Methylosarcina fibrata AML-C10: one gene and its partner. Each later gene encodes a partner of the first gene's protein in a complex. Links are inferred from orthologs where the notes say so. Each region holds a gene or a part of one and is shown on either strand. Other genes may lie near its edges. The genes, in order: trxA and A3OW_RS0104770.

Region 1 (15,391 bases):
GCTCTATCGCCGGGATCGATGGTCAAACCGGCCCATTGATCCTCGGGAATCAGTTTCTTCAGCGAGTTCCGGATCGTTTTGCGCCGCTGCGAAAAAGCGTGGGTAACCACTTCGTTAAACTTCGCCATGTTGTTCACCCGAACCGGCGGAGTCGCATGCGGCGTCAGCTTCACCACGGCCGACGTCACCTTGGGCACGGGATCGAAACTTTCCGGCGGCACGTCGAACAACCATTCGGCGGCACAATAATACTGCATCATAATGCCGAGCCTGCCGTATTGTTTACTGCCGGGAGCGGCACAGAGGCGTTCGACCACCTCTTTTTGCAACATAAAATGCATGTCCTCGATGCATCCGGCCGTTTCCAGCAGGTGGAACATCAGCGGAGTCGATATGTTATAGGGCAGATTGCCGATGATGCGCAGCTTTTCCCCATCCCCGGCAAGCGCCTTGAAATCGAATTTCAACGCATCGACGCTGTGCACCGTCAGGTTCGGATGGCCATGGAATTGGGCCTTGAGCAAGGCGACCAGATCCCGGTCCAGCTCGACGAGATCGAGACGGACGCCTGTTTTCAGCAAAGGTTCGGTCAGAGCGCCCTGCCCCGGCCCAATCTCGACCCAATGCTCGCCCGGCCGTGCCTGAACTGAAGACAGGATCTGCCTAATAACGGAAGCATCGTGAAGAAAATTTTGCCCAAAGCGTTTGCGGGGAATGTGCATCATTCTATCGGATCGGTTTCGAGGCCATCGCCAGAGCGGTATCGAGAGCCAGTTGCAGACTGCCGCCGTCGGCCTTGCCGGTGGCGGCCAGATCCAGCGCCGTGCCGTGATCGACCGACGTGCGGATGATGGGCAGACCCAGCGTAATATTGACGGCGCGGCCGAAGCCCATATGCTTCAATACCGGCAATCCTTGATCGTGATACATAGCCAATACGGCATCGGCGGAGTCAAGATATTTGGGAGTAAACAAGGTATCGGCGGGCAGCGGGCCGATCAGATTCAACCCCTGCTCGCGAAAACCGGCAAGCACCGGCTCGACGACGTCGATTTCTTCGCGGCCGAGATGGCCGTTTTCGCCGGCATGAGGATTCAGGCCGCAGACCAGAATTCTGGGATTTTCGAGCTTGAATCGTGTGCAGAGGTCATGCGCAAGCACCCGAATGACCTGTCTCAACCGGGTATGGGTTATGGCCCTACTGACTTCGGCAAGCGGCAAATGGGTGGTGGCCAGAGCCACCCTGAGCCCCGAGGTCGCCAGCATCATCACCGGCCACCCGCCGGTGAGATCGGCAATATATTCCGTATGACCGGAAAAGGAGAAGCCAGCGTCGTTTATAACTCCTTTGTGGACCGGCCCCGTGACCATGGCGTCGAACAGACCATCCATGCAGCCTTTCGCTGCTTTGGTAATGGTTTTCAGAACATAACGGCTGTTCGCCGGATTCAACACGCCGGCTTGCACCGGCTCCGCCAGCCCCACGGACCAAACGGTCAATACACCGGCCTCTTGAGCCGAGGCCGGCAAAGCCCCGTTGAATTCCTTGATCCGGATATTGAGTCCCATCGCTTCGGCACGCTGGCGCAAGAATTCCGCATTGGCGATCAGGACCAGTTCGCACGGCCAATTCCTCAGAGCCAGTTGAAGGCAGAGATCGGGGCCGATGCCGGCGGGTTCGCCGGGAGTGACTGCGATGCGAAGCATAGTTGAAGGAGCGGACATGAGAGTCGGGAAAAATTGCCAGGAATGAAAAAAGCCAGGGCATCGGAGTGAGCCGGCCGCGAACCCGCTGGGCGCAGACTTAATCGATGCCCGCCAAGAAAGATGCCCAGATAAAACAGAAAGCCGGCCCCGCCTTAAACTACAGCCGGAATCGCATCCTGCGCCTGAACCGAATCGTATCGGCCGGTCAGCCGGCAGCCTGTTCGCTTTCTTTGGGCCGTTCCACCGACCACAATTTTTCAAGCTGATAAAACTCGCGGGCCTGAGCCGTCATAGCATGCACGATGACGTCGCCGAGATCGACGAGCACCCAGTCCGAGCCGAGATCGCCTTCCACGCCCAGAGGCTTAACGCCGTTCTCTTCGACTTTTTCCACCACGTAATCGCATAAGGTTTTCAAATGCCGGTCGGAAGTCCCGGTCACCAGGACCATGTAATCGGTAAAACTGGTCTTGCCGCGAACATCCAGGACCGTAATGTATTGTCCTTTCCGTTCGTCCAAAACCTGCCGGACAATGTTCAATAACTGTTCTGCTTGCATTCAAATTTCCAACGGTAAAATAAATTCATCATTTTTCATAAAGCCCCTGGCTACGAATATAGTCTAGGACAGCATCCGGCAATAAAAAATCGGGATTCCGCTTTTCGGCAATCGCTTGCCTGATCCGGGTGGCCGAAACATCGAGCAAAGTAATCGGCTGGAAAAACAGTTTTCCCGCCGGCGCCTGCCTCAGTTGCTCTTTCTCTTCGGCCAACCTGAGTTTAAAAAACTCGTTCAGCGGCTGCGGCGCAAAGCCCGGGCGAGTCAGAACCGCAAGATGGGCATACTCGAACAGATGCTGCCATCGGTGCCAGGAGGTTAAACCGTTAAAGGCATCGCAGCCGATAAAGAGCAGCAGGGGCCGGCCCGGGAATTCGTTACGCAACGAACGCAGCGTATCCACCATATACGACGGTCCTGCCCGGTCCAGTTCCCGGGTATCGACCACCCACCCCGGCCGGTTGTTTATCCCGAGCTTGAGCATTTGCAAACGCTGAAACGGCGCCGCCACCGGCTGAGGGCGATGAGGCGGCACCGAACACGGAATCAATCGGACTTCGGACAGCCCGAAAAGTTCCTTGGCCTCAAGCGCCGAACGTAAATGACCGTAATGTACCGGATCGAAAGTGCCGCCGAAAATACCGATCATTTACTGCCGGACGTGACCGTCGCCCAGGACGACGTACTTCAGCGAGGTCAATCCTGTCAAACCGACCGGCCCCCGCGCATGCAGCTTGTCGGTGCTGATGCCGATTTCGGCGCCCAGACCGTACTCGAAACCGTCGGCGAAACGCGTCGAGGCATTGACCATTACCGAACTCGAATCCACTTCCCTGAGAAAGCGGCGCGCCAGCGTGTAATTTTCCGTCACAATGGCGTCGGTATGGGCCGAACCGTATTGATTGATGTGCGCGATGGCTTCGTCGATGCCGGCAACGACCCGGATCGAGAGGATCGGCGCCAGATATTCGGTATGCCAGTCCTCTTCCGTGGCTCTTTGACAACCGGGAATCAACGAACAGGTTTTCAGGCAACCTCGAAGCTCCACCCCTTTGCCTGCGTAAATTTCGGCCAGCCGCGGCAAAATCCTGCTCGCGATCCCTTCGGCGACCAGCAGGGTTTCCATCGCATTGCAAACGCCATAGCGATGGGTTTTGGCATTGTCGGCGATGCGGACGGCCTTGTCGCAATCGGCCGAGTCGTCGATATAGACATGACAGACGCCGTCCAGATGCTTGATGACCGGAATCGTCGCCTCCCCGGCAATGCGCTCGATCAGGCTTTTACCGCCGCGCGGTACGATGACGTCGACATACTCATTCATGGTAATCAGCTCGCCGACCGCGGCTCGGTCCGCCGTCGCCACAATCTGCACGGCGTCGACCGGCAATCCGGCCGCTTCCAGTCCTTGCGCGATGCAGGCGGCAATCGCCCGGTTGGAATGGATGGCTTCGGAGCCGCCTCGTAAAATGCAGGCATTGCCGGATTTCAGGCACAAGGCCGCGGCATCGACGGTAACGTTGGGGCGCGACTCGTATATGATGCCGATGACGCCCAGAGGCACGCGCATCCGGCCGACTTGAATACCGCTGGGCCGGTAGTTCAAATCAGTGATCTCTCCGACCGGATCGGGCAAGGCGGCCACCTGATGCAAGCCTTCGACCATCGCCTTCAGGCTTTTCGGGGTCAACTCCAGCCGGTCCAGCAGCGCGGCGTCCAATCCACGGCTTCTGCCGGCGTCCATGTCCTTGCGATTCTCCGCAATCAGTCTCTCCTCGCTGCCGGCAATGGCTTCGGCAATGGCCAGCAAAGCCCGGTTTTTTTTACCCGTATCGGTCCGGCTGATTTCTCTTCCGGCCGCTCGGGCGCTTTCCCCCAGGCTGCGCATGTAAGTCTTGATATCCACTGATCTCACCAGATTAGGTTAAACCTTTAATTATATCGGTTAATCCGTGCGTTTAACAGACCGCGCTCCTTCGCCTTTCCGGCCGCCCTGTACGCAGCCGGAAAGAGAAGCCAGTAAACGCAAAATATGGAAGAACACGAGGCCGATGGTCCGGAAACATTCCTGCCTGCCGAACAAGCTGCTCAGGGAAAAGCTATCCCAACAGCGCCTTGAAATATTCCAGAGTCATGAACAAAGCGGCAATCGAGCGTGCCTCGGTGCATTCGCCGGTCGCGATCAGTTCGTTGATCCGGCTTATTTTCCAGGGAACGACTTCGAGTTCTTCCGGCTCGTCGCCAGGCAGTTTTTCGGCGTACAGGTCTTCGGCGACGATGATCTCGGTCATGTGCTCGAGATAGGAAGGAGCGATCGAGAAGGAACTGAGATGGTGCAGTTTGCGGGCGCCGAAGCCGATTTCCTCCTTCAGCTCGCGGTTGGCGGCTTCGAGGAACGACTCGCCGGGGTCGGTTTTGCCTTTCGGCAAGCCCAGTTCGTAGCGGTGCACGCCGGCGGAATATTCGCGGATCAGCAACACGGTTTCCGGGTCCATCATCGGCACGACCAGCACGGCTCCGCCGCCGGCATTGCCCCGGATCAGCCGTTCGTAATTCCGCTGCTCGCCGTTGCTGAACTCAATGACGAGCGATTCGATATGAAATAGCCGGCTCTTGGCAACGGTGGTTTTGTTGAGAATGATCGGTTTTTCAGCCACGGTGTTATGATAACACTAAAACTTCAATAAATGCCGGTAACGCTTGCGTCTCACCGCCCTGCGGGCTTGAGCCACTCCCCGCTCGGACATGCCGGGCGGGGAAGCTTTAATCTATAAAGGTTACTATAACGCACAATGATCATCGATTGGAATAAAATTGACACCGTTTTACTGGACATGGACGGCACTTTGCTGGACTTGAATTTCGACAATCATTTCTGGAAAGAGTTTGTACCGCTGAAATATGCGGAACGGCACGGTCTTTCTCTCGGCGCCGCCAAGGAACAACTGGAACCCCGCTTCAAAAGCATGGAAGGAAAGTTGGAATGGTACTGCCTTGACTACTGGAGCCGGGCGCTGGCTCTGGATATCGCCGGCCTGAAAGCGGAGATTTCGGGACTGATCGCGGTTCTGCCGCACGTCGTCGAGTTTCTTGAAAAGATCAGGCGATCGCCGAAACAGGTGCTGCTGGTCACCAATGCGTACCGGCACAGTTTGGGCCTGAAGATGGAAAAAACCTGTCTGCAGCCGTTTTTCGACGGAATTTTCAGCTCCCACGACTTCGGCCTGCCGAAGGAACATCCGGGATTCTGGCCTTTGCTGCAAGAAAAACACCCTTTCGACAAACACGGTGCGCTGCTGATCGACGACAGCCTGGCGGTGCTTCATGCCGCCCGGCAATTCGGCATTCGGCATCTGGTTTCGGTCAGCCGATCGGACACGCGGCTACCCAAAAAGGTAATTATCGATTATCCGGCTATTGAGGACTTCCGAGAACTGATGACGGGGCTCTAGGCTTGCGGTTTCTACCCGGCTTCGAACGCTTGCGCTGAAACTCGCCGCGGGGCTTTTCGGGCTTTCTCTCGGGGACGACCGCCTCGGCCAACAGCTCCCTGGCCACCGGCTTGACCGGTATTTTTTCCCCGATGTATTCTTCTATGTCGGGCATCGAATAGGCGTATTCCTCGCAGATAAAGCTGATCGCTTCGCCGCTCGCGCCAAAGCGCGCGGTGCGCCCGATCCGGTGCACGTAATCCTCCACGTCCTGCGGCAGATCGTAATTGATCACGTGGGAAACGTCGGGAATGTGCAGCCCGCGGGCCGCGACGTCGGTTGCAATCAGCAGGGTAATGTTGTTTTCCTGAAAATCGTTGAGAATCCGCTGACGTTTTTCCTGCGGCACGTCGCCGCTTAAAGCGGCCGTTTTATAACCGTTGACGTTGAGGACGTCGTCCAGTTGTTCCGCGCATTTTTTGGTGTTGACAAAAATAATGCTGCGCTGGGGCTGATATTGATTCAATATGCCGAGCAACAACGGTATTTTCTGCTCGTTGGACGGGCAAAAGGCGCTTTGCCGGATGGCTTTGGAAGTCACCGCCTCGGCCTCGATGCGAATCAGCACCGGATTGTTCATGTGTTCATAGGCCAGTTCCGTAACCTTATAGGACAAGGTCGCCGAAAACAGCATGTTCAGCCGCGTTTCCGGCGGCGGCATGCGCCGAAACAGATAACGGATGTCCTTGATGAAGCCCAAATCGAACATGCGATCGGCTTCATCGAGAACGCTGACCTGGATGTGATCCAGGGTAAAGGCGTTCTGCCGGTAAAAATCGATGATGCGCCCCGGCGTGCCGATGATGACGTCGACGTTCGATTTGATTCGATCCAGTTGTTTTTGATAGTCGGTGCCGCCGTAAATCAAAGCGAACCTGAGATTAAGAGGCTTGCTGAGCTGCAAGGCGTCCTTATGGATCTGAATGGCAAGCTCACGGGTCGGCGCCAGAATGATCGCCCGCGGGTTTCTGTTCCTGCCGCTTCCGGCAGGAGGCTTGGGCTTTTTCACATCGGCTTCGGAAGCTTCCTCTTCCTCGCCGGCGCCTTCGACGTCATTGACCAGGCGCTGAAAAGTGGCCAGCAGAAACGTAGCGGTCTTGCCGGTGCCGGTCTGCGCCTGGCCGGCAATGTCCTTGTCGCGCAACAGCAAGGGCAATGCTCTATCCTGAATCGGAGTACAGTACTTGAATCCGGCCTGAGTCAAACCGGTCAGGATTGAATCGGACAATTCCAGATTGCTGAAACGGGTTTCGGTTAAATGTGTCGTATTCATAGTCTCTATAGCATAACGTAAAAATCAAATTGGCAGTACCCGATTAACTAGAAATTGATTGACTACGTGCTTCATCCCTCCTATAGTTTTAATTTTAATTTGTTGGAGAAATAGTGTGAGCGACTCAGTCCTTCATGTGAGTGATAGCGAATTTAACGAAAAAGTTATTAAAGCTAGCGGTCCTGTTCTGGTTGATTACTGGGCTGAATGGTGCGGTCCTTGCAAAATGATTGCCCCGGTTCTGGATGAAATAGCTAAAGATTATGCGGGCAAATTGACCGTCGTTAAATTGAACATTGACGAGAATCCCAAAACCCCCCAGCATTATGGCGTACGCGGAATTCCCACGCTGATGCTGTTCAAGGACGGCGAAGTGGAAGCGACCAAAGTTGGCGCTTTAACCAAATCCCAACTCGCTTCATTTCTTGACAGCAATATTTAAATAGATGCCCCTCACTCGACCCGTCATAATTATTAGACGGGTTCGAGAATTTAAGCTATACTTAATGAAGGCGCCAGGTCCGGTGTCTTCCAGCATATCGTCCGATACACTGCACCCCTTAAATCTGAATCCTGTTCGGGTAATTACGGATCAACTCCGTACCTACTCTCCTGCGAATTGTCTTTTTTATGAATCTAACCGAGTTAAAACTAAAACAAATCAGTGAAGTTATAGAAATAGCCGAGTCCCTGGGACTTGAAAACGTTGCCCGCTCACGAAAGCAGGATTTGATTTTCGCTATTTTGAAAAAGCAGGCAAAAGCCGGGGATGACATCTACGGTGACGGCGTTCTGGAAATTTTGCAAGACGGTTTTGGTTTTTTGCGTACTCCGGGCTGTTCTTATCTGGCAGGACCCGACGATATTTATGTATCGCCCAGCCAGATCAGACGGTTTTCATTGAAGACCGGCGACACCATCAGCGGCAAGATCCGGCCGCCGAAGGATAATGAGCGCTATTTCGCCATGCTCAAGGTGGAGCAGATCAATTTCGAGCCTCCGGAAAACACCAAAAACAAAATTTATTTCTCCAATCTCACCCCGCTGTTTGCCAAGGAGCGTTTTGTGCTCGAACAAGGCAACGGCACCAGCGAAGATTTGACCGGGCGCATCATCGATTTGATCGCTCCCATCGGCAAGGGCCAGCGCGGCTTGATCGTGTCCCCGCCGAAAGCCGGTAAAACCATGATCCTGCAAAGCCTGGCCCAGGCGATTGCCGACAAGAATCCCGAATGTTACCTGATCGTTCTACTGATCGACGAACGTCCGGAAGAAGTGACCGAAATGGAGCGTTGCGTGCGCGGCGAAGTGATCTCCAGCACGTTCGACGAACCGGCGACCCGCCATGTTCAAGTGGCGGAAATGGTCATCGAAAAAGCCCGCCGTCTGGTCGAGCATAAACACGACGTGGTCATTTTGTTAGACTCGATTACCCGTCTGGCCCGGGCCTACAACACCGTCGTGCCTTCTTCCGGCAAAATCCTTACCGGCGGCGTCGACGCCAATGCCCTGGAAAAACCCAAACGCTTTTTCGGCGCGGCGCGAAACATCGAAGAAGGGGGCAGCCTGACCATCATCGCCACCGCGCTGATCGATACCGGTTCGAGAATGGATGAAGTCATCTACGAAGAGTTCAAGGGCACCGGCAACATGGAATTGCATCTCGACCGCAAGATTGCCGAAAAGCGGATTTATCCGGCCATTAACATCAATCGCTCCGGCACCCGCCGGGAAGAATACCTGGTTGATCCCGACACGCTGCAAAAAACCTGGATTCTGCGCAAAATACTGCAACCGATGGATGAAACCGCCGCCTCCGAATTCCTGATCGGCAAGCTGAAAGACTTCAAGACGAACGCCGAATTTTTCGAATCGATGAAGCGTTAATTTTTTCGTAATAATTTTCTTGTATCATTGCCGCCTCATTACCGCTGAATTCCGATCCGTTCATGGCCGATCCCGCCTCCTTGCTTCATGCGATCATCCTCGGCATTGTCGAGGGCTTGACCGAATTTTTACCCGTTTCTTCCACCGGACACCTGATCCTGACAGGACAATTGCTGGGCTTTAACGATGAAAAAGGCAAGGTCTTTGAAATCGCCATTCAGTTTGCGGCGATTCTGGCCGTCGTTTGGGAGTACCGAGTCCGGCTGTGGCAGACTCTGCTGGGCATAACCTCCGACCCGCCGTCGCAGCGGCTGGCGGTTAATCTGACCGTATCCTTTCTGCCCGCCGCGGTGCTGGGCTTTCTCTTTTTGAAACAGATCAAAACCTATTTGTTCAATCCCGTGGTCGTGGCATCGGCGTTCATCGTCGGCGGCCTGCTGATCATTTGGGCCGAGCGCAGGCAGCACGTCATCCGTGCCGAATCGATCGACGACATGACCTGGAGGGATGCCTTGAAGGTGGGCTTCGCCCAGGCCTTGTCGATGATACCCGGCACATCGCGCTCCGGCGCGACCATTATCGGCGGACTGTTTTTCGGACTGTCCCGCCGCGCCGCCACCGAATTCTCCTTTTTCCTGGCCATCCCGACAATGTTCGCGGCCACGTCCTACGATGTTTACAAGCATCGCGACCTGTTCAGCGTCGACGACCTCGACCTGTTCGTCGTCGGCGGCATCGTCTCCTTCTTCAGCGCTTTTCTGGCGGTGCGCGGACTGCTCCGCTTCATCAGCCGCCACGACTTCACCGTGTTTGCCTGGTATCGCATCGCTTTCGGCCTGCTGGTGCTGCTTTCGGCCCGGATGGGCTGGGTGGACTGGGGCAATCAGTAGTTCTCAAAACGCACCCTCGCCCGCCGCGCCGGAATCTAACCCAAAGCCACCGACTGCCGTTTAGCGCCCCAGTGGCCCGGCTTGTCCTCGAACACCCCGGCGCACTTCTCGCCGCAGGAAGGGCACTCTCCGGATGCATCGGTATGCCACTCCAGCAGTTCGTACCAGTCACGGCCGATCAACAATTGCCCGCAACGGTGGCAATAGGTGCTTCCTCCCGTCCTGTCGTGCACGTTGCCGACGTAGGCGTAGCGCACGCCGTTTTTCAAGGCGATCTCTCTGGCCTTCACCAGGGTGGACTTCGGCGTTCTCGGCTTGTCGAGCATTTTCCAGTCGGGGTGAAAGGCGGTAAAATGCATCGGCACGTCCGGTCCCAGGTTTTCCACCACCCACTGCGTCATCTCTTCCAGTTCCTTTTCCGAATCGTTTGCCTCCGGGATCAGCAGGGTCGTCAGTTCCAGCCAGACCGAAGTTTCGTGCTTGATGTATTTCAGGGTGTCCAGGACGGGCTGCAAATGCCCGCCGGTGATCAGATGATAAAAATGCTCCGTGAAGGCTTTTAAATCGATATTGGCCGCGTCCATCCACTGATAAAATTCAGTCCTGGGTTCTTCGCAGACATAACCGGCCGATACCGCCACCGACTTCAGACCGAGACTTCGGCAGGCCTTGGCCGTGTCGATCGCATATTCGTGAAAAACGACCGGATCGTTATAGGTATAGGCGACGCTCCGGCAGCCGTGTTCGCGCGCCGCCTGGGCAATGGCCTCGGGCGACGCCTTGCTCATCAGGGTATCCATTTCCCGTGATTTGCTGATGTCCCAGTTCTGGCAGAATTTGCAGGCCAGGTTGCAGCCGGCGGTGCCGAAAGAGAACACCGAGCTGCCCGGTAAAAAATGATTGAGCGGTTTCTTTTCGATGGGATCGATGGCAAAGCCGCTGGAACGGCCGTAACTGGTCATGACGATTTCGTTATTGAGGTTCTGCCTGACGAAGCAGAGCCCCCGCTGGCCTTCGTGCAATTTACAGAAGCGCGGACATACGTCGCATTGAATCCGGCCATCGTTCAGCACGTGCCAGTACTTGGTTTTTACCGTATCGTAAGTTATAAAATCGGTCATAAATTCTCCGGGAACCTATCAAATTTCTCTATCATCTAAAGATCGGCAAGAGTCATATAATTTTTCAATGAGCCTATTGAGTCCCCATGGTCCTAAAGCTTGTTAACGATAACTATAAGGATTATCCCAATGAATAGACAACCCGCAGTAGCTGGAACTTTCTATCCGGACAATCCCCGCGAACTTCACCAAATCCTGGACGAATATTTGAATGATGCCGAAACCTCGAGAAAAGTTCCCAAAGCCATCATTGCGCCTCACGCCGGCTATATTTATTCGGGGCCGGTAGCCGCGACGGCTTATGCCCGGCTGATCAAGGCGCACGACGTGATCAATCGCGTGGTCCTGATCGGCCCGTCGCACCGGGTCGGATTTAGCGGACTGGCGGTGAGTAAAGCGCAAAACTTCATTACGCCCCTCGGCAGCGTTCCGGTCGATCAGGACGCGGTCCGCATCCTGATGCAACTGCCGTTCGTGCAATGCCTCGAACAGGCCCATACCTTCGAGCACAGCCTGGAAGTGCAACTGCCGTTTTTGCAGGAAACGCTGGACAGCTTCAAAATCGTGCCCATCGTCGCCGGCGATGCGACCGCCGAACAGGTGAGCCAGGTTCTGAAAGTATTATGGGGAGGAGAGGAAACGCTGATCGTCATCAGTTCGGATTTAAGCCATTACCACGACTACGCAACCTGCCAGAAACTGGATAAAGCCACCACCGATCTGATCGAGAATCTGCAATACGAAAAACTAGCCCCCGATTTCGCCTGCGGCATGGTTCCCGTCAGTGGCTTATTGAAACTGGCCGGCGAAAAATCCTTGACCGTCAGAAACATCGATCTGCGCAACTCCGGCGATACGGCGGGCGACAAACGGCGGGTGGTGGGCTATGGCGCCTACGTCGTTGACTAAGCTTCAGCGCCAGCAACTTTTGGAACTGGCGAAAAATTCGATCCGCCACGGTTTGCGCACCGGCCGGCCGCCGGCGGTCGATCCGACCGACTTTTCCTCCGAATTGGCCGAACTTCGCGCCACTTTCGTCACTCTCCATAAAAACCGCCAATTGCGGGGCTGCATCGGTCTATTGAAAGCGGCTCGGCCGTTGGCGGTCGACGTCTCCGAGAACGCCTTTGCCGCCGCCTTCAAGGACCCCCGCTTTCCTCCGGTCGAGACAAGCGAGTTCAACGAATTGGACATTCATATTTCCATCCTCACCCCGGCCGAACCCCTACCCTTTGCATCCGAGCAGGATCTGATCGAACATCTGCAGCCGGGCGTCGACGGCCTGATTCTGGAAGAAGGCAATCGCCGCGGCACTTTCCTGCCTTCGGTCTGGCAATCGCTGCCGAAACCTCGGGATTTTCTCCGACAGTTGAAACAAAAAGCCGGCTTGCCGGAAGATTACTGGTCCGATCGGATACGGGTGTTCCGTTACCGCACCGAAGAATTCGGCGAAACCTGAGACTCGGCTTATTGATAGCCTGGAGCGTCTTCATATCACGGGTAGGGGCGAATGAATTCGCCCCTACCCTCAATCCGTACACGCAAACCGAAAAGGCTTTAGATAATACGGAAACAGGCTTCGTCGTTCAGGATGCATTTCTGTCGTTTGCCGACTTCGGATTCCTGTTTATTGTGGATTTCTCAAAGGCTGTTTCAACGTCATGGTCATGCAACCGTCATCAAACGGTAGCCGGCTTTTAATACAAAAATTTTAAAGTGTTCCTCCTGAAGCCATCCACTCAACCAGGAGAACCTTTAATGAAAAAAAACTTACTTTCTTTGGCTATCGGTCTGGCGGCAGCGGGACCTGCGGCGGCCGCCCCTGATTTCGGAGTCAAAGTTCAGGATTATTTACTGGCCCACGCCAGGCAATATTTCGGTTTTCTGAAGCCGTTGCTCGATTCCGAAACCACCGGCGTGCCGAGAGCGCCCGAGCAAACGGCAGCGAGTCTGATCAAGCTGGCGCCCGGTCTGAAAGCCGACATCGTGAGCCGCAAGATAGCCGACAGCTCCGACATGATCGCTTTCTGGCCTAACGACGTCCATCCGACGCATATCGTCAGTTGTGTCGAAGCCGGCAATTCTCAAATCGGGACTTATGACGGCACCGTGCCCAAGCTGGAGCCTTCCGTGCAAACGATCGAACTCGCCACCGGCGAAGTGCGCACGATCCTGAGAGGCATGATCAGTTGCGACGGCATCCGGCGCACGCCCTGGAACACGATTGTCGTGACCGAAGAAACGGATGACGGCGGTCTCTACGAGATCCTGAACCCTCTGACCACGACCGAGCAAACACTCGCGGCTCGGGGCGAAAGCAACACGACCGACAGCTCGGGCAATGCGGTGACCGGACAGATCGAATACCGCGGCGCCGTCGGGAAACTGGCCTGGGAAGGACTCGACCTGACCGCCGGCGGCGTTGTCTATTACGGCGATGAAGAGCGCCCCGGATCGGGCGGCCCCGATGCCGACGGCGGCAGCCTGTTCAAATTTGTGCCCAATGCGCAGTGGGACGGCACCACGCCCGTCGCCAGCTTGAGTCAGTCACCGTTGGTGGCAGGCAACGTTTACGCCTATCAGGCTTCCTGCCAGCCGAGAACCAGCGGCAGTTTTCCGCAATTCGGCCAGGGTTGTGAAATCGGCGAAGGCGCCTGGGTGAAAGTGGATCCGGCCAACTTGCGTACGTCGGCCGGCGCCAACTCCGCAACCGGATTTTACCGCCCCGAAGACGGGCATTTCGATCCATCCTACACCGGCGACGGCGTTCGATTCTGCTGGACCAATACCGGCAACAGCAGCGCTCAAAATCACGGCGAAGTGATGTGCCTGATCGATACGAATCCCGCAGGCACCGGCGAAAAAACGGTCGATGATCCGGAAGTCAACGCCCACGGCCTGACTTATCTGGCCGATAGCGGAGAAGACAAAGGATTTGCCGTGGCCACGGCAAACCGCGCCGTCGAAGGCGACGAAGAGCTCAATCAACCCGACAACCTGGCGTTCCAGCCGGTCACGGGCAATATGTACGTGATTGAAGACAATCCTTTCGGCGACATCTGGGCCTGCCTGCCGGACGGCGCCGACCGCGACCTCAAGTCGGACGGCTGCGTGAGGGTTCTGTCGGTCAGGGACAGCAGCGCCGAACCTACAGGCTTCATTTTTACCGGCGACGGCAAAACCGCTTACGTCCACATCCAGCACAGCGACGATGCCGGCTGTATCGACGGCAGCGACTGCGCCCTATTCGACGATTATCCGACCGACGATCTGATCCGGATCACCGGCTTCAAAATCAAATAAGCTCCGTAAGAAAGAAACAAGCCGGAATTAAAAGGCCGCGTCAGCGGCCTTTTTTTCAACACCCTCAACAATCTCCCGCCGATAGCCCTTCCCTTTTCTGTCCATTCCAGGCTTACTCCCTTACCCAACCAGTTTTTATGATCCATCAAGCGGCGTTTTTACAATCTTGAAGCATTCCACGGTGCCGCTCATTTCATTCGCAGTCAGCAGATAATGTTCATCGCCGATCATATAGTGGGCTATGCCTTCGGGCGATTTGCCTTCTTCTCCGGCCATTTTGCCCAGCGATACGACTTTGGGATGATAAGGATCGGCCAGCGAAATCAATTCCACCGCCCCGGCTCTTTCCATGCCGACCGCGACGAACGGCACGCCGTCCAGATCGAACGACACCAGCATTTCCGGTTCGGAGCCTTTTTTGTTGCTGCGGCGCTCGGGATAAACCTGGTTGGCAAAGGCGACTTCATCGATTTGGCTGCCGGTATCGCCCAGCAAGACGCCCGTTGCCGCATCGAAGACACTGACCGTGCGTCCGCCGCTCATCGGCTGCTCGGGATCGGTCGGATCCGCTTCGGTATCGCCCTCGTCGGCGGTGACGAAATAACGGCCTTTGTCCGTCAGCGCGATGCCGTCGGGCTCCCGAAGCCCCGTCATCGATTGATTGAACTGGATCCAGCCGTCGTAGCGGGCATCGACTTTGTGCTTCGCGATGCCGAGAGCGCAGTAACCGGTCACTCGCTCATGCGCCAGATCAACGTAAGCAACGGCATCGTCTTCCTGAAGCGTAACGTAAGCCTTCTTTCCGTCCGAAGTGATTGCGATATATTCCGGCTCTAATAAACCCAGCGAGTTGGACTTTACCGGTATCATTATTTTCTTTTCGCCGTTCTGTTCCGCTCCGAACACCTCATGGCCTTCGAAGGTACCCAGCAAAATCTTTTTCTTTTCGATTTTACCGTTGCCGTCAAAATCGAGTTTTTTGCTGATCTTGCCGTCGCCGTTCCAGTCGATTTCTCTCTCTAAAAACCGGCCGCCCTGAGTTACGATGAAGCCTTCGTTATTTATATTGTTCGCCAGTTCCAGATTCTTGTGATGGACGATATGGCCGGATCGGTTGAATCGAACAATCGAAATGCTGCCTTCCGGCTTGAAAAATTGCT
Region 2 (15,523 bases), 1.8 Mb from region 1 along the record:
CGACTCTGACCGGATAGCCTCGATTAGCCGGCCGGGATTTTTCGGCAACGAAACGGTCGTCCTGCCCGGCCCTGATCCAACCGAAAGAGAAAGGAATCTTTTTCCGTTGACACCCTCCACTCGATATCGTCCCGTCAAGGGCCGGCTTGTCTTCATTTCCTTTCTACTCAGGCTCCAGACGGAATCCTTTCATCAAGATTGCAAAATCTTTTTGTAACATGGACCGGACTTGGCCGTCCATTGGCTTGCCGTTCCCGGTTCCGGCTCAATCTGACATGATTGCCGCGCTTCGTTTGGCGTCGTATTAAAAAAACAGTTTGGATCGTACTCGACGACAACTCCGAAATCCGGATGGACGGCCTCGGTCTTCGAGTCTGGCCGGCAAGCCTCGAAAAAAAATCGGCATAAATTGACACGTCCAACGAACTAAAATTTTATATTTTGATTTCGAATCGCTATTATCTTATACTACAGTTGAGTTTCAGAAGCGGAGGACGCAATCATGATACACAAACACGCACAGTACTATCTTAGTCATCTCAAAGGCGATATTCCTGCCGGCATCGTGGTCTTTTTAGTGGCGCTGCCGTTATGCCTGGGCGTCGCCCTGGCTTCCGGCGCGCCTTTGTTTTCGGGCATGATCGCAGGCTTGATCGGAGGCTTGGTCATCGCTTGGCTCAGCGGTTCTCACGTCAGCGTCTCCGGACCTGCCGCCGGTCTGACCGTCATTGTTTTCAATGCCATAGAAACTTTGGGCAGTTTCCAGGCTTTTCTGGTCGCCTGCGTACTGGGCGGAGTCCTTCAGCTTGGCCTGGGTTTTTTGCGCGCCGGAATCATCGGCGCTTTCTTTCCATCGGCCGTGATCAAGGGCATGCTGGCCGCCATCGGTCTGATCCTGATCATGAAACAACTGCCTCATGCGACCGGCTACGACGCCAGTATCGAGTCGGATGAAAGTTTCATGCAGGGAACCGCAGGATCGACCATGTACGATATAGCTACCGCCCTGCACGCGATTTCTCCGGGCGCGGTCGTCATCAGCTCAGTTGCATTGCTGATCCTGATCATCTGGGATTTTTCTTTTTTCAAAAAACGGGCCATCTTCAAACTGATCCCGGCTCCGTTGATCGCCGTCTGCTGGGGCGTGGCTTACAACCTGGCGGCATTGAAATATGCGCCGGAGTGGGCGGTCAATGCCAGCCACATGGTCAATCTGCCTATTTCCGAAACTCCGGCCGATTTTCTCAAGCAGTTTTCATTCCCCGATTTCAGCGCGTTGAGCAATCCGCAGGTTTATTCCGTTGCGGTCACTATCGCTATTATCGCCAGTCTGGAAACGCTGCTCAGCCTCGAGGCGGTGGATAAACTGGATCCATTGAAACGGATCGCGCCGACCAATCGCGAACTCAAGGCGCAAGGCGTCGGCAATATCCTGAGCGGCATGATCGGCGGCCTGCCGATCACCGCGGTGATCGTGCGCAGTTCCGCCAACATCAATGCCGGCGGCAGAACCAGCACCTCCTGTTTTGTCCATGGCCTCTGCCTGTTGATCAGCAGCATGTATTTTGCGATGTATTTGAATTACATCCCGTTGGCCTGCCTTGCGGCGATCCTGCTGCATACCGGCTATAAACTTGCCAAACCGGCGCTGTTCAAGGAATTCTACCAGAAAGGCTTCAGCCAATTGGTGCCGTTCATGGTCACTGTCGGCGCGATTCTGGCGACCGACTTATTGGAAGGCATGGCCATCGGCATGGCGGTCGGCATGGTGTTCGTCATTCGGGCCAATTTCCATGCGGCAGTCACTCTGACGCAAACGAATTCGCATTACGTGTTGGCTCTGAACAAGGACGTTTCTTTTTTGAACAAGGCCAGGCTGAGAAAATTCATTTTGCATATTCCTGAAAATAGCACGGTCGTCATCGACGCCAGCAAAGCGCAGTTTATCGATCACGATATTCTCGAAACCATCGAAGATTTTCTGGCGGCGGCGCCTGACGACAACATCAAAGTCGAGCTGATCGATCTGTACGGCAAGGAAAGGCTGCAAAAATACGAGCCGATCAAGGTCATCGAGGAAGTCCCGGCGAAACCGGCCCCGGCCGTTGTCGCCGATCAGCAGTCTGCCACCGATTCGTTGGTTTTGAGTTAGGCCGTCGGAAAGGTCAAGGTTGCGCATCATTGTCGGGTTATCGATTTTCCTGCCCCCCTTATCGTAAAAACGATATTCCGGCAGTGATGCCTTTTTGACACACTTGGTTTTTTCAATATACAGACACCGCAGGAATGAAGAATTGCTCCTGCAAGATAGGAAGGCGTTTCAAAACCGATTCTCTGTCACCGGGTCCTGCTGCCAGCCGCCGCCCAGGGCCTTGTACAAAGCCACCAGTTGCAGCGCGCTTTCCGCCTCGCTTGCCAGAAAATCGCTCTGTGCCTGGTAAAGAGCCTTTTCCGCGGTCAGCACGTCCAGAAACGACGTCAAGCCTTTAAAATAACGTTCCTTCGCCAAATCCACCGCCAACCGGCTGGCTTCCACGTTCCGGGCCAGGGACCGGCGCCGTTCCTGTTCATTGGCGTAAGCGGCCAGGGCATCTTCGACTTCCTTGAACGCCGTCAGAATGGTCGTGCGGTAGGCGAAAAACGATTGCTCGTACAGAGCCTTTTTGGCCTTGATGTTCGCCTGAAGCTTGCCCCAGTTGAAAATCGGCATCGATAGGCTGGAAGCCATCGACCAGGATTTGCCGATCGGCGTAAAATCGGTGATGCGGCTGTTTTGCAGGCCCAGGAAAGCGGCCAGATTGACCTTCGGATAAAGCTCGGCCGTGGCGACTCCGATCTCGGCGCTCGCCGCGGCCAGTTGCCGTTCGGTCCTCCGGACGTCCGGACGCCGGCGCAATAATTCCGAAGGCAGATCGGCCGGCGCCGGATTCACGGCGGCGGGGATCGGCCGGGACGCTTCGAACCGGCTCAACAAGGCGCCGGGTTCCCTGCCGAGCAGAATGCTCAGCGCGTGCACGGCCTGCTTTTTCGAGGTGTCGAGCACCGGCAATTCGGCGCTGGTCGCGGCCACCTGGGCATCCGCCTGAGCCACTTCCAGTTCCGAAGTCAGGCCGCCCTGCCGCCTTGCCCGGACCAGTTCCAGCGTCTCTTGCTGGCTCGATGCATTGCTGCGGGTGACTTCGATCAGTTGCTGGGCATTGCGGATGTCGATGTAGTTCCGCGCCACTTCCGCCAGCAGGGTGACCAGAATGTCCCGCCTGTTTTCTTCCTGAACTTCGATGTTGGCCTCGGCCACCTCCAGCGCCCGGCGGACGCCGCCGAAGAGATCGACTTCCCATTGGGCGTCGAACCCCATCTGGAAAATATCGATGATCTGCTGGCCGATGCCGAAACCGCCGGTGCCGAAACCGGAAGCCGATGGCGAAAAAGACAGAGCGTTGCGCCGGCGGTTGAGGTTGGCGCCGGCCGACAGGGTCGGAAGCCCGGCGGCGATGGTCTGAACGCGCTGGGTTCGCGCTTCCCGGATGCGGGCCTCGGCTTGCTGCAAATCGAGGTTGGCAGCGATGGCGTCGCGCATCAGTCGGTCCAGCACTGGATCGTCGAACGTTTGCCACCACTGGGCGTAGGTTTTCGAAGAAACCGCTTTCAGCGTTTGAGTTTCGCTCCAGAAGGACGGGACCGCCACGTCGGGCCGGACGTAATCGGGCCCGACGGCGCAACCCGGCAGCAGCAAGCCCAGCAGCAGCCAGCGAACGGATTTCATGACGGAGCCTTCGGGGACGAAGGCTTGCGTTCATCCGGGGTTTCCTCCGGGGCTTCAATGAACACATCCATTTGCTGGCCCACGTAAGCGGGAATCGTCGCCGGATCGAAACTGTAAAGCGCCTGCAGGACGCGGGTGTCGACCCGCTCGGTGCTGTCGCCGGTCAGCGATTTTTTCGGCACGACGTAAGGCTCTACCCAGACCAGCTTCAGCTCGGTGCTGAATCGGCGATTGCCCCGTAGAAATGCAACGGCTTTGCTGTCCTTGCGAAAACGCCAGGCATCGTTCTCGTCGATGTCGACTCTCAGATGCAGCCGGTCCATGTTGCCCATCAGGATCAAAGGCACCGTTAAAATCCCGGTCTGGGCAAATTCTCCCGGTCGGACGTTGACTTGTAGGATCTCTCCGTCTTTCGGCGCGCGCACGATCAACCGGTCCAGCGTGGTGTGAGTCTCGGCCAGATTGGCCTCGGCCTGCCGGACCTGGGCACGGGCGCTTTCCAGTTTCGCCTTCGCAATCAACACGGCGTTGCGGCGCCCTTTCAGATCCTCGATGCTGATTGCGCGGCGGTCCGTCACCGCTTCAATCAGGCTCAACTGGGTTTGAAAATCGATTAACGCGGCTTCCGCCTCCCTCACCCCGGCTTTGGCTCCCGTCAGTTCGGCGTTTCGAATTTTCTGCTGCGCCAGCGCTTCCCGATCGTCCACTTTAAACAGAACGTCTCCGGCTTTGACCTTGTCGCCGACAATCACCGGAACCGACACCACAAGGCCGGGCAGCGACGTGCCGATGGCGATGTTCTGACTTTTGGCTTCGATGATGCCGGAACCGGCGATGAAAGAACGGAAAGGCGCGGCCGCGGGATCGGCGACGGGCTCGGCGACCGGCGTCGGCTGGTTGCTGTACGAAACCGAGTAGACACCGAACAGGAAACCGGCGACGGCCAGAGTGGGAAGCGTGTATTTGGGGAGCATGGGTGTGATCTCTATAACGTCGGGTTAAAGATCTTCGGGCGAAGTCACCAGTTTTTCGATACGGCCGTCGTCCATTTTGGCGATCCGGTCGGCAAACCCGAAAATACGCGCATCGTGCGTGACAATGACCAGCGCCCGATCCTTGTTCTGAGCGATATTCTTGAGTATTTCCATGACCTGATGGCCGGTTTCATGATCGAGCGCGCTGGTCGGCTCGTCGCAGACGATAAGCCTCGGATCGTGGACCAAAGCGCGCGCGATCGCCACCCGCTGCTGCTGGCCTCCGGAAAGTTGAGCCGGCATGGACGCCGCGCGCTCTCCCAAACCGACATGGCCCAGCACCGCCTCGGCCTTGCTTTGAGCCTGTCGGCGTTTTTCGCCGTTGATGATCAAAGGAACCGCCACGTTTTCGGCCGCAGTCAGCGTCGGCAGCAGGTTATAGGACTGAAACACGAAACCGATGTTGCGCGCCCTGAAGTTCAGTTTGTCCTTGCTGCGCATATGCCGTATATCCTGCCCGAATACTTCGCAGAGTCCCTGGTCCTGGTCGAGAATGCCGGCCATGACCGAGATCAGCGTGGTCTTGCCGCAGCCCGACGGGCCGACCAGCATGGTCAGCTCGCCCTTCAGAATATCGAGATCGACACCACTGAGCGCGGTGACTCTTTGCTCACCGATATCGTAATGCTTGATCAAGCCTTCGCAGCGAACCGCGACAGGATCCGTGTTCATCGATCACCCCTTGAAGACCACGGCGGGTTCCAGTTGAATGACTTTCCGAATGCTGATCAGCGCGGCAAAAATACAGATCAGCATGACTCCGGCGCCGCTGAAAACCAGAAGTTGCCAGGGAAACTTGAAAGCCAGAATCGTATTGCGCATGGCGTAGCCGAACAGCGAAGTCAGGCCGACGCCCAGGCCGTAGCCGATGCTGCCGACCAGGCCGGCCTGCAGCAGAATCATCCGCAGCAAGGTCCAATTGCCGGCTCCCATCGCTTTGAGCACGCCGAACTGCCTCAGGTTTTCGAGTGTGAAATTGTAGAAGGTCTGGCCTGCGATCGCCGCGCCGACGATGAAGCCCAGCGCTACCGAAATGCCGAAATTGATCGGAATGCCGGTGTTTTCCATGAAATAATCGTACGTGATCTTTTTAAACTCGGCCTGGGTATACGCGGCAAGCCCGGTGTTTTCCCGAATTCTCCGGGTCAGTTCGTGAACGTTTTCGTCTGCCTTGGCTTTGGCGATCACGAAAGAGAGCTGTTTTCTTTCCCGTGGCGCATACAGGGTGGCCCGGGAGTAAGTGGTGTAGATGACCGGCTGGGACTGGAAAGTCTTAGTGGTCTTGGCGATGCCGACGACGATGGCCCGGTGGTCGTTCAGCTCCAGGATGTCGCCGATCCTGAGAGGCGACGGCTTGCCGCCCTTTCTGGCCGGTGGATGCGCCAGCTTGGTGGTGGCGCCGTCGACGTCGACAATCACGCCGTCGCTGCGGCGCAGATCTTCAAGGCGTCCTTCCAGCATGACCGGAGGCCCGCCGATCAGCGTGGCGTCGTCCAGCCCGATCACGTTGCAGGTCTGGAACGTGCCGTTGGCCAGCCTCGCCTTGAGCAGCCCCTTGTACAGCGGCATGGCCCATTGGACGCCTTTGACTCCCCTCACCCGGTACAGTTCGGTATCCTGGAGCGGCTTGATGTCGTCGATGAATTGCACTTTGGGATCCATCACCCAGACATCGGGAAGACCGACGTCGGAGATGAAGCTGAACGAGCGGGTCATCAGTCCGATAAAAATCGCCGGCTGCTGGGTCATGATCAGCGAGGCGAAAGTCAGGCCCATGACGATGCCGAGATATTTGCCGCGATCGCCCATCAGCATTTTGATGGCGATGTAGTTCATGGCGCCCTCCCCTGATCTGTTGAGGCCATCCGGCTGAAGGCGGCCAGCGAAAACCGGGCGATATGCGCCGCGGTGCGCTCGATTTGTTCGTCGCCGGCAACGAGTTCCGGGCAAATGCGGTCGATGATCGAGCGGGAATGCTTGAACATCAGGCATTGGCCGAGGATTCCGAGAATACAACGGTGAACGTTCTCTTCGCCATGGCCTGGCCCGATCAGTTTCGGCACGATGTCCTTGAGAATCTCGAATTGCGGAACAATGGCGATTTTAACGATGCCGTCGAGAGCCTCGGTCGGATCGGCAATTTCCCGTGCAATCAATTTGCCGTGATAGCCGAGGTTGCTTTCGTCCATCAGTTTATGAAGAAAGACCCGGATGAAGGCGGTCAACCGAACCGCCGCCGGAAGACGGTCATCTTTCGCCTGATCCTGGGGATAACGCCGGTCCGCCTGGCTGAACGCGTATGCCAGAGCCTCGGCATACAGCGAGGCCTTGGTCCGGAAATAATAATTGACTGAAGCCACGTTGACGTCGGCCTTGGCGCAGATTTCGCGTATCGTGGCTTCCTTGAAGCCTTTCCGGGCGAAGATTTCGACGGCCGCCAATAACACCCGATCCCGGGTTACATCATGGCTCATAAGCTCATTCATGAATTTCAAACGACTGTTTAAATCCACTGTATGAAACTTTGGCTGCGTTGTCAAGAAGAACTATTATAGAAAAGAAGGAGATCCTTTCACTTTCTAACCTAAGGCGGAGGATTCAGCTCTTAGGAGACGATCCAAAATAACTTCCACATGGCTAACAACGACCTGCCAGGTTTTAAAAACCTGGCAGGCCTTTGGCAGGAAAATGAGTTCCAGTCATATCCTTAACTGTTTCCGGCATGGGAAAAATAGTTTTGTCTGAAAAAAAGCGCCACCTTGACCAGGCCGATCAGGACCGGCACTTCGACCAGAGGGCCGACGACGGCGGCAAAAGCCTGACCCGATTGAAGGCCGAATACCGCAACCGCCACCGCGATCGCCAATTCGAAATTGTTGCTGGCGGCGGTAAAGGAAAGCGTCGCGCTCACACGATAGCCGGCACCGGCCCTGGCCGACATGGTAAACGTCAGCAAAAACATGACTAGAAAATAGATCGCCAACGGGATGGCAATGCGCGCGACGTCGAACGGCAATTGCACGATGTACTCGCCTTTCAGCGAGAACATGACCAGGATCGTGAACAACAGGGCGATCAGCGTCATCGGGCTGATTTTGGGAATGAATTTTTGTTCGTACCATTCCTGTCCTTTTCTACGCAGCAGAACGAAACGAGTGAGCATGCCGCCAAAAAACGGAATGCCGAGATAGATCAAGACACTTTTTGCCACTTCAAGCATCGTGATCGCCACTTCCAGGCCGGAGGCGATGCCCAGCCAATCCGGCAGCACGGTCACGAACACAACCGTGTAAACCGAGAAGAACAGCATCTGAAAGATCGAATTGAATGCCACCAGTCCCGCGCAATAGTCGGTGTCGCCTCCGGCCAGTTCGTTCCAGACCAGAACCATGGCGATACAGCGGGCCAGGCCGATGATGATCAGGCCGGTCATATACTCCGGATAATCGCGCAGAAAAACGACGGCCAGAGCGAACATCAGCACCGGTCCGATGAGCCAGTTTTGTACCAGGGACAACAGGAGAACCTTGACATTCCTGAAAACCCGGGGCAATTCCTCGTAGCGCACCTTGGCCAGGGGCGGATACATCATCAGGATCAGGCCGGCCGCTATCGGAATCGACGTGGTTCCGACCTGGAAAGTATTCAGCCACTGGATCAAGGCGGGATAAAAATAGCCGACGGCCACGCCTGAAGCCATCGCAATGAAAATCCATAAAGTCAAAAACCGGTCGATGAAACTTAACCGTCCGGCTTCACCGCGCGCGGCATCGGATTTTGAGCGGGATGTTCCCGAAGGCGGGCGATACGATGAAGAATCTGTTTTCGGCAGGCTCATGAAGATCTCCTCAATTCCAGGGATGATCGATTTTACCGATTTCGTTCAATTCGACGACCAGAGCCTCGCGGTTCATTTCTTCCAGAGGCAGCGCCAGCATTTTATTGATGCGGTGTTCAACCGCCCGGTAAGTGGCCTCGAACGCGGCTTCGACTTCCTCGTCGGTGCCTTGCGCATGTCCCGGATCGGCCAGCCCCCAGTGTGCTCTGGCAACTTGGCGCATGTAGGCGGGACAGGTTTCTCCGGCGGCGCTGTCGCAGACGGTAATGGCCACGTCAATCGGCTGATCCTCGAATATTTCCCACGATTTGCTGCTTAAGCCTTCGGTCGAAAGACCGTGCCGTTGCAATAAGGCCACGGCTCCTGCGTTGAGCCGCCCCAACGGCCGGCTGCCGGCCGAATAAGCCCGGATCCGGCCTTTGCCCAATTCGTTGAACAACGCTTCGCTGATGATGCTGCGGCAGGAATTGCCGGTGCAGATGACAAGGACGTTTAGCATGGTGTAATCCGATTTTGTAAGTAAACGAAGGGGTTCAAACAAGTGCTTTCTAACCGCCGCAACAGGACGAGCTCTTGTTTTCGGGCCGGCACGCAAACGGATTTTCGCCGTCCGAGGACGCGGTTTTATCGTTAAAGGTCGGTATTTCGGCCAGCGAATGAAACGACTCCCAGGCAATACCCTGAGGATCGGTAATCCAGTATTTGTCGGAACGCATGTAACAGCAGGCGGCCTGCTCCTGACTCTCGACGGGTCGTTGCGTCGCGTCCAGGCGCTGTTTGATGTCGTGCAGTTCCAGTTCGTTCTCGGTTTGAATGCCGAGATGGTCGACCCCCACTTTTGCGCTGCGGCTGGAAATGGCGAAATTGACGCGGGGATCGTCCAGCATCCATTTCGCATAATCGTCATGCCGAACCGACGGAGAACACCCGAACAGAGTGCTGTAGAAGCGGATGTTTTGATCGAGATCGTTTACCGATAGGTGAATATGAAATCGTTTCATAAAAATGCCTTTAAATAGATATATGAATAAGCGAATGTATTAAACCAAAACCAACCCCGGCGTTAAGTAAGTACGGCAAGGATTACACGTTCTATAGGTAGAATCGACTCGAATTAATCGACCGGGATTAAACGCGGCAATACACGGCCATGTCCGCTCTGCTCGACATGCTTCGCAGGCGCTCCAGATCATTCTGAAACTGCTCGCCCTGCTCGACCGCAGCCAAAGCATTTTTTAACAACGGATACGTCCACTCGGGCAGCTTCGGATTGATTTGATAATACACCCATTGTCCCTCGCGGCTGTCCAGCAACAGGCCGCACTGGCGCAACTGCGCCAGATGCCTGGAAATCTTGGGCTGCGACAAAGCCAGGGCCGCGGTCAGCTCACAGACGCAAAGTTTGCCTTCTTTCTGCAGAATGGTGACGCACCGCAGACGGGTTTCATCGGACAAGCATTTGAAAAATTGAGCTGGGGACATTGAGGTCTCAAATATTTATATATGGATTATCATATATAAAAAGAGTCTGGCGTACAACCTATCAGGCAACGTCAATACGATTTTCCCCGTGCTTATTCCCTTTATGTGCTTCCCCTTGACTGAAGCCTTGAGATTTTTTCCATCTCCGGATATTCAATGCCATGGCAATATGGGCGATAGTAAACAGGGCACGCCTAGTTAAGGCTAAGGCATCGGACTTATCTCTACCTCGTCTCTTGATTTGATGAATAAAACCACATCTGATAGATGCTCATCAGGATTTGTATGCCCATGGAAACGCCCATCAATGCTCCGCAGGTGACCACGACATAGGCAAATTCCGGGAATACCTTGGTAATGAACCAGGACGAAACGTCCAACAGCATCGCAACGAACGGTATCGCCACGGTAATTCGTTTGATGATTACGTTCAAATCGCAAAGAAGAAATATCTTGCCGATAAAGAACAGAATAAAAGCGATCCCGAACAAATGGATATGGGAAACCCGGATTAAAAAGGGAAGCGTTGCGCCCCCGGCATGGGCCACTTCGGCTACGCCGGCATAGTTGGTAAGATCCGGCAGCGACGGATTCACGGAGGGCGTATGGCATCCGATGCAGTCGCGATTGAGAATGGGCGCGATGTGGTCGTTATATTCCGGCTCCTCGGCGCCTTGCTGTATCCATTTCAAAATGACGTCCTTATCGCTCTTGTATTTTAAATTGGGCTCCATAATGCCGTTAATCGCAGATCCCAGACGGGTTTGATCGTGGGATCCGTGGTAGGCCACCATGACGTCGTCAATGGACAAACCGGATTTGCCGTCTTTTCCCTGATAGGTGTAATACAAATTGACGAGCGCCACCAGATACCCGATCCCTATCGTCAGTAAAAAAGCGGTGTTCAAAATTCTTTCGCTGATCGAAATATCCTTGAACCGTCTGTAAAGCCCCAAGCGGGGATCCATTTCGAAGCGTTCGTGAGAAGATTCGCCCATGATTTTTACCTTCGGTTAATAGATGAAGGGAATTAGGATGCAACAGAAGCCGCTCCGGCCTGATAGCGATTTTTCGGACCGGAACAGCGGAAGGGATGGCTTGGTTTAAAAAATCAGCCAGCCGTTCAGGAATAACGTGTTGTTGCTGCTGGCGTTTCTGCTCGATCCGTCGTAGTTGTACTCGGAACCGTCGAATTTGGTGTAGGCCGTATATTGCAAGGCAAAACGCAGATTCAGCCAGGGCGCCCAAGTGGAATCGGATTTTCCGAAAGGCACATAGTCGAGTTCGGCAATAAAGCCTTCGCTGTTGGGTTTCCTGGCGGTATTTCCCGAATAAAGCAGGGGATCGTAGGAACCGGTAGTTCTGAAATAGCCCAGATTGATCGTGTAGGTCTGGTCGTAGGTATAAGAGCCGTTGGTGTGCAACGAAAACAGCCGGTTATTCACGTTCTGAGAACTGCCGAACTGATTGCTGGCCGCCAGCGTCTGATCTTCCCGAATATAGGAGGCCTTGTATTCGAAGATGTGTTTCTGGGAGCCCAGGAATTGATAGTTCGCATCGACGCCCAGGTCGGAATATTCGTCATTGCCGAAGGTGTGATCCCGGCCGGGAACGATATTGGCCCGCAAACCGAAGGTGCCTAATGCAAAATAATGGCCGCCCATTTGATGTTGCAGCGCGACGCGCCAATAGGGTGCGCCCCCGTCGATCTTGTTGGCCGTCGCCGACTCCGCTATCCCGACGTTTCGTTGAAACTGCGTCGAGAATTGAGCGTAGGCGCCCGCTTCCAGATAGAGCAGGTTGTTCCACATCATGTAGGCGGTGGCGCCGCCGGCGTTTTGCGCCAATCCGCCCTCGATCAGCGTCGACGCGCCGGGGGTATTGGTGAGAGGAGATTCGGTATAGGGAAATCCCCAAACCGGCGTGGTGTTCCACAAATCCTGCACCGTTGGACTGTTGTTGAACGAAACGCCATAGACCAAGTCTTTATTTCCCAGTCGAGTCCGGTCCGCCAGCCGGATGTCGGTATTGTCAAGTTCCAGAATGTCTTCGATGCCGTTATAGGTCAATTGAACGAAAGCACCCAATTTCGAATACACCTTGCCGGCATAGAAGAGGCTGGCCTCGTCGAAAGATGCGTTGTTATTGGTGTTGTATCCTGGAGCGGCGGGTTCGGACAGCTTGTTGTCCAGATGAGTGAACGAGCCGACCACCATCGCGCTGATCGGCGGCAATTTGGAGTTGAAATCGGAACCCGAACTGCTCATCGTGTAACCGTTGAGCTTGAAATCCCGCCCCGTCGGCGTCAGATTGGGACCGAACGACTGAGTGTGACAAGTCGAGCAGGACAGGCCGGTCTGGCGCGCAAAGCTGGGCACCGCTTCGGCATTGATCGAAAACAATAAAATTGTCGATAGGATGAATAAACTATTAAAGAAAGAAGATTTTAACTTCTTCTGAACGGCATTTTCCCGAGTGGGCGATAGAAATAAAAGCATGCAATTCCCCTATGATTTTTGTTGCCATTATTAAAATCTATTTCCTCTTAATAAAGCATTAAAATAATATTAATATTTCATTAAATGACTCTATTTTGAAATGTTATGGCTGTCCGTTCGCTCCAAATTCGACTTTGAAGCATTACAGCCTGGGCCGGTAAAATAACTGCCGGGAATCGACAATCGGACATCAACCGCCGTTAACAACAGGCCGTTCAACGGCGGTTGATTATAGGTAACAGCCGGACTTATCGTCCGTCACAAGGCTTCAGGGGCTTGCTCCGCTAGGGATAAGTAGCAGGCGCTTCGAAACCTGTGACCGAGAACCATTTGAATTCCGACCCCGACAGAACAAAAATGATCGGGGCGACGCAAGGGTTGGGAAGTTCCACTTTGGCTTTGATATCCGAATTACCGGTTGCAGTTGCAGGAAACTGGCCTGTCACGACATTTTTAACGACTACCGAGTCCTTGCCGTTTACCGATTCTTCGGACAAACAACTGACCGCTGCCCGAAAATACGGCTCGTCATTGATCCCTCTGAGCTCGGGAGGAACCACGTCGTCGTCGGTAAATACCAAACCGCGCACATGAATGACCAACAGTCCGTCGGAAAACAGTTTTCCCGTGGCGGACTTGGCTACCACCCAGGGCAGTTCGTCGCCCGGAATTCCCCGGATTGCATTGATTTCCTCTATAAAAGGCCCGTCGACTCCGTACATTGTTTTAAAGCTCAGGACTTCTTTCTTAACCGATTGAGAATTCGAATAGCCCGTATTGTCGGCGAAGCTTGCAACTGACAGGAAGCATAGAGCCAACGTGAAAATGATTTTTTGCAACATGACCATCACCCTCATAAATTAAGTTAATAAGCGATTTCCATTAATCCGCGCTCACATGCAGATTAATCTATGGTAAATGGGTAAATTCGACTCATTACATCGCCCGTTAATAATGGAATTTACCGTTTTTGATGCGCTCCTATGACGTACTTGGGGCGAACCACGACCGAATCTCCCTGCACTCCATGGAAGATTCAACAACGCATGAAAAATACCGCAAGCGCCGCTGCTTTACAGCTTATTCAGAAACAAAAGAATAAAGATAAACGACGACGCTCATGGGCTGGCAGACAGCCCTTCCGCAACGGCAATCAGTGTCTCTTTTTTATTTTTCCAAGCGTATAAATCAACTAGATGGATAAACCTCGGTTTTTCGGACGATCAGTTTGACTAGCTTATAAAACTAAAGGGGATGGATTTCGAAAATACATTTCATATCCTGCATTATTTATATCCGCTTCGGAGAAGAAAAAGTTCAATCCACACGTAATTTTTCTGAATAAAACTTTTTTGAATTCAAGGCAATAAATTGTAATTTTTTATCTTCCGCTTCTGAATTTTACGGAATCGATCCGGTATTTTTTCAATTTGCCGTAGACCGCCCTGGGTGTGATTCCCATTTCCGCGGCTACTTGTTTGACATCCCCGAGATTATTCTGCAGGGCCTGACGTAAGTAGGCCTGCTCTGCATCGGCCAGAACTTTTTGCTTGAACCCCGCCCAGTGGCCAAAAGGCAAGAAGGTCTGCTGCTTTTCGTCCAGTTCCAATTGCGTCAATTCGTCTCCTTTGCAGAATAACACGCTGCGTTCCAGGGTATTTTCCAGTTCGCGCACATTGCCGGGCCAGGGATAGGCGCGTATTCGGCTCATCACCTCGCGGCTGACCGACTGGATGTTTTTACCGTATTTGTCGTTGAGCCGCTTGAGTATCAGTTGCAACAGATGCGGAAGGTCTTCCGGCCTTTGCGCCAGGGGCGGAATCCACAGGCGCACGACGTTCAGCCGATAAAACAGATCCTGCCGGAAAAGCCCCTGCTCCACATGCTGCTCCAGTTGCCGGTTGCTGGCGGAAACGATGCGCACGTCGACGCTCAACGTCTGTTTGCCGCCGACCCGTTCCATCTCGTTTTCCTGTAAAACGCGAAGCAGTCGGGTTTGCGCTTCCAGAGACAGGGTATCCACTTCATCCAGAAACAGGGTGCCGCCTTCGGCTCGCTCGAAGAAGCCCTGATGAACCTCGACCGCGCCGGTAAAGGCGCCTTTCTCGTGACCGAACAGGGCGCTTTCGAGCAGGCTGTCCGGAATAGCGCCGCAGTTGATGGCCACGAAAGGCCGGTGGCTGCGATCGCTCATCGCATGGATCGCGCGGGCGATCAGCTCCTTGCCGACGCCGGTGGCGCCGATGATCAGGACGGTCGCCCGGGTCGGCGCCACGATCTCGACTTTCTGCAGAACCTGCTGCATCGCCGGCGATTTGGCGATGATTGCGGGCGGCGGCCTCACCGGGTGCCGCTTGGGTTTTTCCCACCAGATATTGCGCATGCGTTCCTCGATCCTGGAATGCAGCGCCGCCATTTCCGATTTGTCTTCCCGGCAATCTTCCCGGCGGTATACAAGGCCGGGTCTACCCTCGGCCCGAGCGGGGTCGGTATGAATGCAGACTTCGCAGCCGCCGTGTTTTCGAGCGATGCTCTGCTTGATTTCCACCTTGGCATAGCCGAAATTCCGGGCGGCAATGCCGCCGAACACGCTGGAAGTCATGCGGCACAATTCGGGAAAGTTGGTGACGCCCTCGCCGAAGGGACAGCGGCTGTTGACCACGGTAATGCTGCCGGCATCGGCCGACGCCAGTGAAAAATGGCCGCCGATGCGGTTTTTCAGGCCTAAGATCAGATCGATGTAACAAGTACGGTTCAGGTCGCCCTCTTGACCGTATTCGTCGCGATAGGTCTGTTCGAAGTAACGCCCCGCGCTTTTGGCAATGTGTTCGATCAACAGTTCGCAATGATCCCCGCCTTGCTGTTCACAGGCGTGCATCAGTTCGAGAATGAAGGTTTGCAGAAAAAA

The links.
Region 2: the proteins of trxA (region 1) and A3OW_RS0104770 are in contact, whole or in part, in an NMR structure (PDB 2IPA), measured with the Bacillus subtilis proteins. The link is inferred for Methylosarcina fibrata AML-C10 from one-to-one orthologs.

The regions. Positions count from the first base shown.
Region 1 is NZ_KB889965.1:2,728,079-2,743,469, forward strand. The notes cover bases 6,137-8,808. They hold trxA (thioredoxin TrxA), read left to right. Parts: upstream 6,137-7,145; coding sequence 7,146-7,472; downstream 7,473-8,808. Other genes in these bases: A3OW_RS0112915 (DEAD/DEAH box helicase), read right to left, coding at 6,137-7,030; rho (transcription termination factor Rho), read left to right, coding at 7,661-8,808. In the rest of the region: 16S rRNA (adenine(1518)-N(6)/adenine(1519)-N(6))-dimethyltransferase RsmA, read right to left, coding at 1-725; 4-hydroxythreonine-4-phosphate dehydrogenase PdxA, read right to left, coding at 727-1,725; rsfS (ribosome silencing factor), read right to left, coding at 1,913-2,266; nadD (nicotinate-nucleotide adenylyltransferase), read right to left, coding at 2,295-2,915; A3OW_RS0112895 (glutamate-5-semialdehyde dehydrogenase), read right to left, coding at 2,916-4,154; ADP compounds hydrolase NudE, read right to left, coding at 4,366-4,923; yrfG (GMP/IMP nucleotidase), read left to right, coding at 5,062-5,718; more of A3OW_RS0112915, read right to left, coding at 5,681-6,136; more of rho, read left to right, coding at 8,809-8,917; A3OW_RS0112930 (undecaprenyl-diphosphate phosphatase), read left to right, coding at 8,980-9,807; amrS (AmmeMemoRadiSam system radical SAM enzyme), read right to left, coding at 9,843-10,928; amrB (AmmeMemoRadiSam system protein B), read left to right, coding at 11,058-11,837; amrA (AmmeMemoRadiSam system protein A), read left to right, coding at 11,815-12,387; A3OW_RS0112950 (alkaline phosphatase PhoX), read left to right, coding at 12,687-14,231; A3OW_RS0112955 (choice-of-anchor I domain-containing protein), read right to left, coding at 14,367-15,391. UniProt on the Bacillus subtilis protein: Participates in various redox reactions through the reversible oxidation of its active center dithiol to a disulfide and catalyzes dithiol-disulfide exchange reactions.
Region 2 is NZ_KB889965.1:962,961-978,483, forward strand. What follows is about bases 7,391-10,194. They hold A3OW_RS0104770 (arsenate reductase ArsC), read right to left. Parts: upstream 9,135-10,194; coding sequence 8,646-9,134; downstream 7,391-8,645. Other genes in these bases: arsB (ACR3 family arsenite efflux transporter), read right to left, coding at 7,505-8,635; A3OW_RS0104775 (ArsI/CadI family heavy metal resistance metalloenzyme), read right to left, coding at 9,184-9,636; A3OW_RS0104780 (metalloregulator ArsR/SmtB family transcription factor), read right to left, coding at 9,764-10,117. Outside these bases: A3OW_RS24075 (COX15/CtaA family protein), read left to right, coding at 1-17; A3OW_RS0104735 (SulP family inorganic anion transporter), read left to right, coding at 503-2,152; A3OW_RS0104740 (efflux transporter outer membrane subunit), read right to left, coding at 2,321-3,763; A3OW_RS0104745 (efflux RND transporter periplasmic adaptor subunit), read right to left, coding at 3,760-4,737; A3OW_RS0104750 (ABC transporter ATP-binding protein), read right to left, coding at 4,762-5,469; A3OW_RS0104755 (ABC transporter permease), read right to left, coding at 5,473-6,633; A3OW_RS0104760 (CerR family C-terminal domain-containing protein), read right to left, coding at 6,630-7,271; A3OW_RS0104785 (hypothetical protein), read right to left, coding at 10,342-11,115; A3OW_RS0104790 (cytochrome C), read right to left, coding at 11,221-12,615; A3OW_RS0104795 (hypothetical protein), read right to left, coding at 12,900-13,457; A3OW_RS0104800 (sigma 54-interacting transcriptional regulator), read right to left, coding at 13,997-15,523. UniProt on the Bacillus subtilis protein: Catalyzes the reduction of arsenate [As(V)] to arsenite [As(III)]. In vitro, can dephosphorylate para-nitrophenyl phosphate (pNPP).